DNA from 2 places in the Bradyrhizobium sp. LVM 105 genome. Region 2 is predicted to be linked to the other one. Evidence: predicted binding sites of a transcription regulator. Region 2 holds the regulator's gene; the other holds the start of a gene.
The links. Region 2 encodes PhoB, which activates phosphate uptake and scavenging genes when phosphate is short. Its sites were predicted from a motif close to TGTCATNNANCTGTCAT; they were not measured.

Region 1 (3,408 bases), on a different contig from region 2:
GCATCCGCAGGCATCACGATGGTTGCCTGCATGTCGAGGATCTTTGCCGCCGCCGCCACGCCCTGGGCGTGATTGCCGGAGGAGAACGCGACCACGCCGCCGGCGCGCTTGTCCTGCGGGATCGAGAATACCTTGTTGAAGGCGCCACGGAACTTGAAGGAGCCGGTGCGCTGAAGCATCTCTGGCTTCAGGAAGACTTTCGCGCCAACCCGCTCGTTGAGCACCGGAAAGGACAACAGCGGGGTGCGGATGGCGTAGGGCGCGATCACGCGCGCTGCGGCATCGATGTCGGCGGGGCCGATCGGGAGAAGCTGTTCGGTCATATCAGACCTTATCGCGGCCATCGAGCCGCGGGCAAGACACCTCCGCGCGAGGAATCTTCCCTTTAGGCGACGAAGCGCGGCTGTTCCGTGCCGTCCCCGCCCGGCAGCACAGCCCCCACCGCCTGGATATTGTCGACAAAAGCCCTCGCCGAGGCTTCCCAGGTGTAGTTGCCGGCGAATTCGACACAGTCCTGCCGGGAGATGTCGAGCGCCGCGAAGCAGGCGCTGCGCAGATCGTGATCGAGGGCGCCGACCGGGGCATTGCCGATCACGTCGCGGGGGCCCTTCACCGGAAAGGCCGCGACCGGCAGCCCGCTCGCCAGCGCCTCCAGCAGAACCAGGCCGAACGTGTCGGTCTTGCTCGGGAATACGAACACATCGGCCGCCGCATAGATTTCCGCCAGCGCCTCACCCTGCTTCTCGCCGAGGAAGATCGCATCGGGATAGGCCTCTTCGAGCGCGGCGCGCGCCGGGCCGTCGCCCACGATCACCTTCGTGCCCGGCAGATCGAGGTCGAGGAAGGCTTGGAGATTCTTCTCCACCGCGACGCGGCCGACCGACAGGAACACCGGTGCCGGCAGGCAGAGGTCGATGGCCCGCGGATGGAACACATTTGTATCGACGCCGCGCGGCCACAGCATGACATTGTCGAAACCGCGCTCGGTCAGCTCACCGGCGAGCGCAGGTGTTGCTGCCATTACGGCACGGCTGGGGGCATGGAAGCGGCGCAGCGCCCGCCAGATCAGCGAGCCCGGCACCGGCACGCGGGCGCGGACATATTCGGGAAAGCGGGTGTGGAAGCTGGTCGTGAACGGCAGCCGGCGCTGGCGGCAATAGCGGCGGACCATCAGGCCGATCGGCCCTTCGGTCGCGATGTGGATGCTGTCCGGGCGCGCCTCCTCGATCAGCCTGGCAATCCGCGCCGGGCGCGGCATCGCCAGCCGCACGTCGCGATAGCTCGGCATCGCGAAGGTGCGGAACGATTGCGGCGTCAGGAACGTGAACGCAACGCCAGAACCTTCGACGTCAAGCCCCTCGGCCGCCTCAGCGAGCTTGGTCAGCGTCCGAACCACACCGTTGACTTGCGGGTGCCAGGCGTCGGTCGCGACCAGGATGCGCATCGGGCGGCCTCTGTTATGCAGCTCTGGCTGCAACCTGCGGGACGGCCGCCGACTTCTGCAAATGATCCGCCCAGGTGATGATCTCGAAATGACCGTCGTCATGCTCGACGAGCGCGGTGCAGCTCTCGACCCAGTCGCCGCAATTCATGTAGCGAATGTCGCCCTCGTCGCGGATCACGGCGTAGTGGATGTGGCCGCAGATCACGCCGTCGGCGTCGTAGCGCCGCGCCTCGGCGGCAAGCGCCTGCTCGAACGCGCCGATATAATTGACCGCGTTCTTGACCTTCTGCTTGGCCCATTGCGACAGCGACCAATAGGGCACCTTGAACAAGCGGCGGAAGAAGTTGACCAAGCGATTCATCTGGATCGCGAAGTCGTAGGCCTTGTCGCCGAGATGGGCGAGCCAGCGCGCGTTCTGCACCACGAGATCGAAGATGTCGCCGTGGATGACGAGATAGCGCTTGCCGTCGGCGCCGGTGTGGACGGTGTTCTCGACCACGTCGATGCCGCCGAAATGCGTGCCGTAATAGTTGCGCAGGAACTCGTCGTGATTGCCGGGGATGTAGATGACCTTGGCACCCTTGCGCGCCTTGCGCAAAAGCTTCTGGACGAGGTCGTTGTGGGATTGCGGCCAATGCCAGCTCGATTTGAGCGCCCAGCCGTCGACGATGTCGCCGACGAGATAGATCGTGTCGGCATCATGGTAGCGCAGGAAGTCCAGCAGAAGATCGGCTTGAGAACCGCGGGCTCCGAGATGAACGTCGGAGATGAACAACGTGCGAAAGCGCCGCTCGGGGCTCTCGTCACTCACATCGTAACTTCCCATGCGTCAGCCTGTAACAATGTCCCGTGACAGGGGGATGACCGATCGAACCTTTGAGGCACCTTCAGATACGAATCACGCCTAGCCTCGCCCTCCCTGCGAATATCAGTCGCATGCGACAATCAGGCGACACGGCGCCGCAGAAGGTGATCGTCATGCCCGGGCTTGTCCCGGGCATCCACGTTCTTCGTGCTGCGTGGCAAGGCGTGGATGGCCGGGACAGGCCCGGCCATGACGATGTGGGGCTAGCGTGCCCCCAAAGTGCGCCGCGGCGGCGCTCCCGCGCGCGGCGGCCTCAGTAGAACCTGTGAAAATGATGGATCGGGCCGTGGCCGTGTCCGACGCTGAAGCGGTCGGCGGCGGCGATCGCCGCGCTGATCCAGGTCTTGGCGTTGCGCACGGCGCTTGCCAGATCCTCGCCCTTGGCGAGCCCGGCCGCGACCGCCGAGGATAGCGAGCAGCCGGTGCCATGGGTGTTGCGGGTCGCCACCCGCGGCGCGGTGAGCGCGAGCGTGTTGTCGGCATCGACGAGATAGTCGATGCTCTCGGCACCCGTGCCGTGCCCGCCCTTGATCAGGACGGCATGGCAGCCGAGCGCCAGCAGGCGCCGCCCCTGGCCTTCGATCTCCGCCTCGCTCGCCGCGACCGGCTCGTCGAGCAGAGCGGCGGCCTCCGGCAGATTGGGCGTGATCACCGACGCCAGCGGTATCAGTCTTGTGCGTAGCGCATTGACGGCCTCGGCGGCGAGCAGCCGATCCCCTGACGTCGCCACCATCACGGGATCGAGCACGACGTGCCCCGGCGACCAGCGCGACAGTGCGGCTGCGATCGCGTCGATGCTGGCGACCTGGGCCACCATGCCGATCTTCACCGCGCCGATGTCGAGATCAGAGAACACCGCATCGATCTGCTCGGTGACAAACGCCGCCGGCACGGCGTGGATGCCGGTGACGCCCCGCGTGTTCTGCGCGGTCAAGGCCGTGATGACGGACGCGCCGTAGACGCCGAGCGCCGCAAACGTCTTCAGGTCGGCCTGGATGCCGGCGCCGCCGCTCGAATCGGAGCCGGCGATGGTGAGTGCGACCGGGGTCGTCATCGCCGGACACATTTGCTGGGAATGGACACCGCCATGGCCTGTCCT
Region 2 (3,408 bases):
CCCTCGCCCTGGATCGGCTCGATCAGGATACCGGCGGTGTCGGGGCCGATCGCCTTCTTGACGGCGTCGAGGTCGCCATGCGGCACCTGGTCGAAGCCGTCCATCGGCGGACCGAACCCTTCGAGATATTTTGCAGAGCCTGTCGCAGCGAGCGTCGCCAGCGTGCGGCCGTGGAAGGCGCCTTCGAAGGTGATGATGCGGTAACGTTCCGGATGCCCCTTGGAGAAGTGATGATGGCGCACCAGCTTGATCACGCCCTCCAGCGCCTCGGCGCCGGAATTGCAGAAGAACACGAAGTCGGCAAAACTCTCGTTGCACAGGCGCGCAGCAAGCTTCTCGCCGTCCGGGCTCTGGAACAGGTTCGACATGTGCCACAGCTTCGTCGCCTGCTCCTGCAACGCCTTGATCAGATGCGGGTGGCAATGGCCGAGCGCATTGACGGCGACGCCCGAGGTGAAATCGAGATAGCGATCGCCATTGGTCGCGATCAGCCAGCAGCCTTCGCCGCGTTCGAAACCGAGGTTGGCCCTGGCGAAAACGGGGAGCAAATGCGGGGCTGCGCTGTTAGTCATGACGGCCACTTGATGTTGCGGACGGTGTGAGGCGTGCTTTGCGCAACGCACCATTGACCGGCCCGGAAAACGAAACGTGCCGCCTTTTAAGGGCGGCACGCGCGACCATCTTAGGCCTGGTGAAACGGGTGTCAATGCCGCCCGGAAAGCCCCGCGAAACGCTGAATCCGTAGTCTTGCGGTGCCGATTTTGCGGGTTTTTCACCACGGAACATGTGGACGCGAGTCGGCGGACTCTTGCGCGGGAGTCACGCCATATTGTAGCGTTTGGACTGTCAGATACGACATCTCGTGCAGCAGTTCTGATCCCTTAAGTCCTCATGTACCGGCGTAAACGTTCGGGCGTCTTGAGCGCGCCCGGCGAGCCTTAAGGGATTCTGGCGGCACGGGTTTTTGAAGGCTTAGACAATCGCTGCGAAGGCCCCAGGATGGCAGCCGCGCGGCGAGGGAAAGGGTGCAATGACGGTTTTGACCTGGTCCGACGATCGCGTCGAGCAGCTGAAAAAGCTCTGGGAGGCCGGACTTTCGGCCAGCCAGATCGCAGCAGAGCTCGGCAATGTGACCCGCAATGCCGTGATCGGCAAAGTGCACAGGCTCGGCCTGTCCGGCCGCGCCAAGAGCCCTTCGTCGGCCGCGCCCCGGCCGCGCAAGGCGCGTCCCGCCCAGCACATGATGCGGGTGACCCGCCCCATCGCGCGCGGCAACACCGCGCTGGCGCAGGCCTTCGAGGTCGAGATCGAGGCCGAGCCCGTCACCTACGACAACGTGGTGCCGATGAGCCAGCGGCTGTCGCTGCTCGAATTGAACGAGGCGACCTGCCACTGGCCGGTCGGCGATCCCTCGAGCCCGGATTTCTTCTTCTGCGGCGGCAAGGCGCTGTCCGGCCTGCCCTATTGCGCCCAGCACTCGCGCGTGGCGTATCAGCCGGCAGCCGATCGCCGCCGCGCACCGGCGAAGCCCACGCGGTGAGCTCGCGGAATTAACTGATCGCCTAGACTGCAGCCGTCACACGATGACGGCTCCAATGACTCGGTGTCATCCCCGCGAACGCGGGGATCCATAACCACAGGGCGCAATTGTTGCGCGAGATGGTGACTCCGAGTCTTCGCCAAACCACGTCCTGTGGTTATGGGTCCCGGATCTGCGCTGACGCTTGTCCGGGACGACACGGAGAGTGCGGCTACAGCCGCTACACCCAACGCCTGCTAACCCGACGCCTGCTCCGCCTTGGCGAAGCGATCGTCCAGTGCGTAGCCGGCGCCGCGGACGGTGCGGATCGGATCCTGCTCGCGGCCGAGATTGAGCAGCTTGCGCAGGCGGCCGATATGGACGTCGACGGTGCGCTCGTCGATGTAGATGTCGCGGCCCCAGACGCTGTCGAGCAGCTGCTCACGCGAGAACACCCGGCCGGGATGCTCCAGGAAGAACTCCAGCAGGCGATATTCGGTCGGGCCGAGATCGATCGGGCGGCCCGAGCGCGCGACGCGGCGCTTGTCACGGTCGAGCTCGATGTCGCCATAGGCGAGCACGGTGGCGAGCCGCTCGGGACTGGCGCGGCGCAAGAGGCCCTTCACGCGCGCCAGCAGCTCCGGCACCGAGAACGGCTTGACGATGTAATCGTCGGCGCCGGTCGCAAGACCCCGCACCCGCTCGCTCTCCTCGCCGCGCGCGGTGAGCATGATGATGGGCAGCTGCTTGGTCTCGGGCCGGGTGCGCAGGCGCCGGCACAGCTCGATGCCGGAGAGGCCCGGCAGCATCCAATCGAGCACGATCAGATCGGGAATGTGCTCTTTGAGGCGGGTGTCGGCGTCGTCGCCGCGCATCACCGTCTCGACGTCATAGCCGTCGCCTTCGAGGTTGTAACGCAGCAGCTCGGTGAGAGCTTCCTCGTCCTCAACCACCATAATGCGTGCGCCCATGGTGTCGTCGCTCCTTAGGTATTCGGGATCGTCGTGGCGAAGTTCGTCATGTCGCCCTTCGGCCGCTTGTCGGTGATCGCCTGGCCCTCGATCATGTAGAACACGGTCTCGGCGATGTTGGTGGCGTGGTCGCCGATGCGCTCGATGTTCTTGGCGCAGAACATCAGATGGATGCAGAACGAGATGTTGCGCGGATCCTCCATCATGTAGGTGAGGAGCTCGCGGAACAACGAGGTGCAGATCGCGTCGACTTCCTCGTCGCCCTTCCACACCGCCATCGCCGCCGGCAGATCGTGCGCGGCATAGGCGTCGAGCACCGACTTGACCTGCTGCTGCACCAGGTCGGTCATGTGCTCCAGGCCGCGGAACAGCTTGAGCGGATGGAAGTCGGTCTCCAGCGCGGCGACGCGCTTGCCCATGTTCTTGGCGAGGTCGCCGATGCGCTCGAGATCGGTCGCAACCCGCATGGCGCCGACGATCTCGCGCAGGTCCACCGCCATCGGCTGGCGGCGGGCGATGGTGAGCACGGCGCGCTCCTCGATGCGCTTCTGCAGCGCGTCGAGATCGGCGTCGATGGCGACGACGCGCTGGCCGAGCGCGACATCGCGACGGATCAGCGCATCGACGGAATCGACGATCATGCGCTCGGCGATCCCGCCCATCTCGGCGACCAGGCGGGTGAGCTCCTGGAGGTCGGTGTCAAAGGCCTTTGCGGTATGTTCAGTACCCATATTGCGTCTCCTCAGCCGAACCGGCCGGTGATGTAGTCCTGCGTCCGCCGGTCGGTCGGCGACGTGAAGATCTTGCTGGTGTCGTCGAACTCGATCAGCTCGCCGAGATACATGAAGGCGGTCTTGTCGGAGACGCGCGCCGCCTGCTGCATGTTGTGGGTGACGATCGCGATCGTGTAGTTCTCGG

Region 1: the regulator PhoB is predicted to act here: its motif matches at 2,294-2,310, upstream of D6B98_RS05090 (UDP-2,3-diacylglucosamine diphosphatase).

What each region holds. Positions count from the first base shown of each region.
Region 1 covers NZ_QZMV01000001.1:1,076,817-1,080,224, reverse strand. Annotated here, with positions in the region: gene D6B98_RS05100 (threonine/serine dehydratase family protein) at 1-323, opposite strand, end outside; gene D6B98_RS05095 (glycosyltransferase family 4 protein) at 386-1,444, opposite strand; gene D6B98_RS05090 (UDP-2,3-diacylglucosamine diphosphatase) at 1,458-2,270, opposite strand; gene thiD (bifunctional hydroxymethylpyrimidine kinase/phosphomethylpyrimidine kinase) at 2,563-3,363, opposite strand.
Region 2 covers NZ_QZMV01000003.1:609,489-612,896, reverse strand. Annotated here, with positions in the region: gene D6B98_RS12390 (aspartate aminotransferase family protein) at 1-572, opposite strand, end outside; gene D6B98_RS12385 (GcrA family cell cycle regulator) at 1,031-1,540, shown strand; gene phoB (phosphate regulon transcriptional regulator PhoB) at 1,777-2,490, opposite strand; gene phoU (phosphate signaling complex protein PhoU) at 2,505-3,221, opposite strand; gene pstB (phosphate ABC transporter ATP-binding protein PstB) at 3,233-3,408, opposite strand, start outside.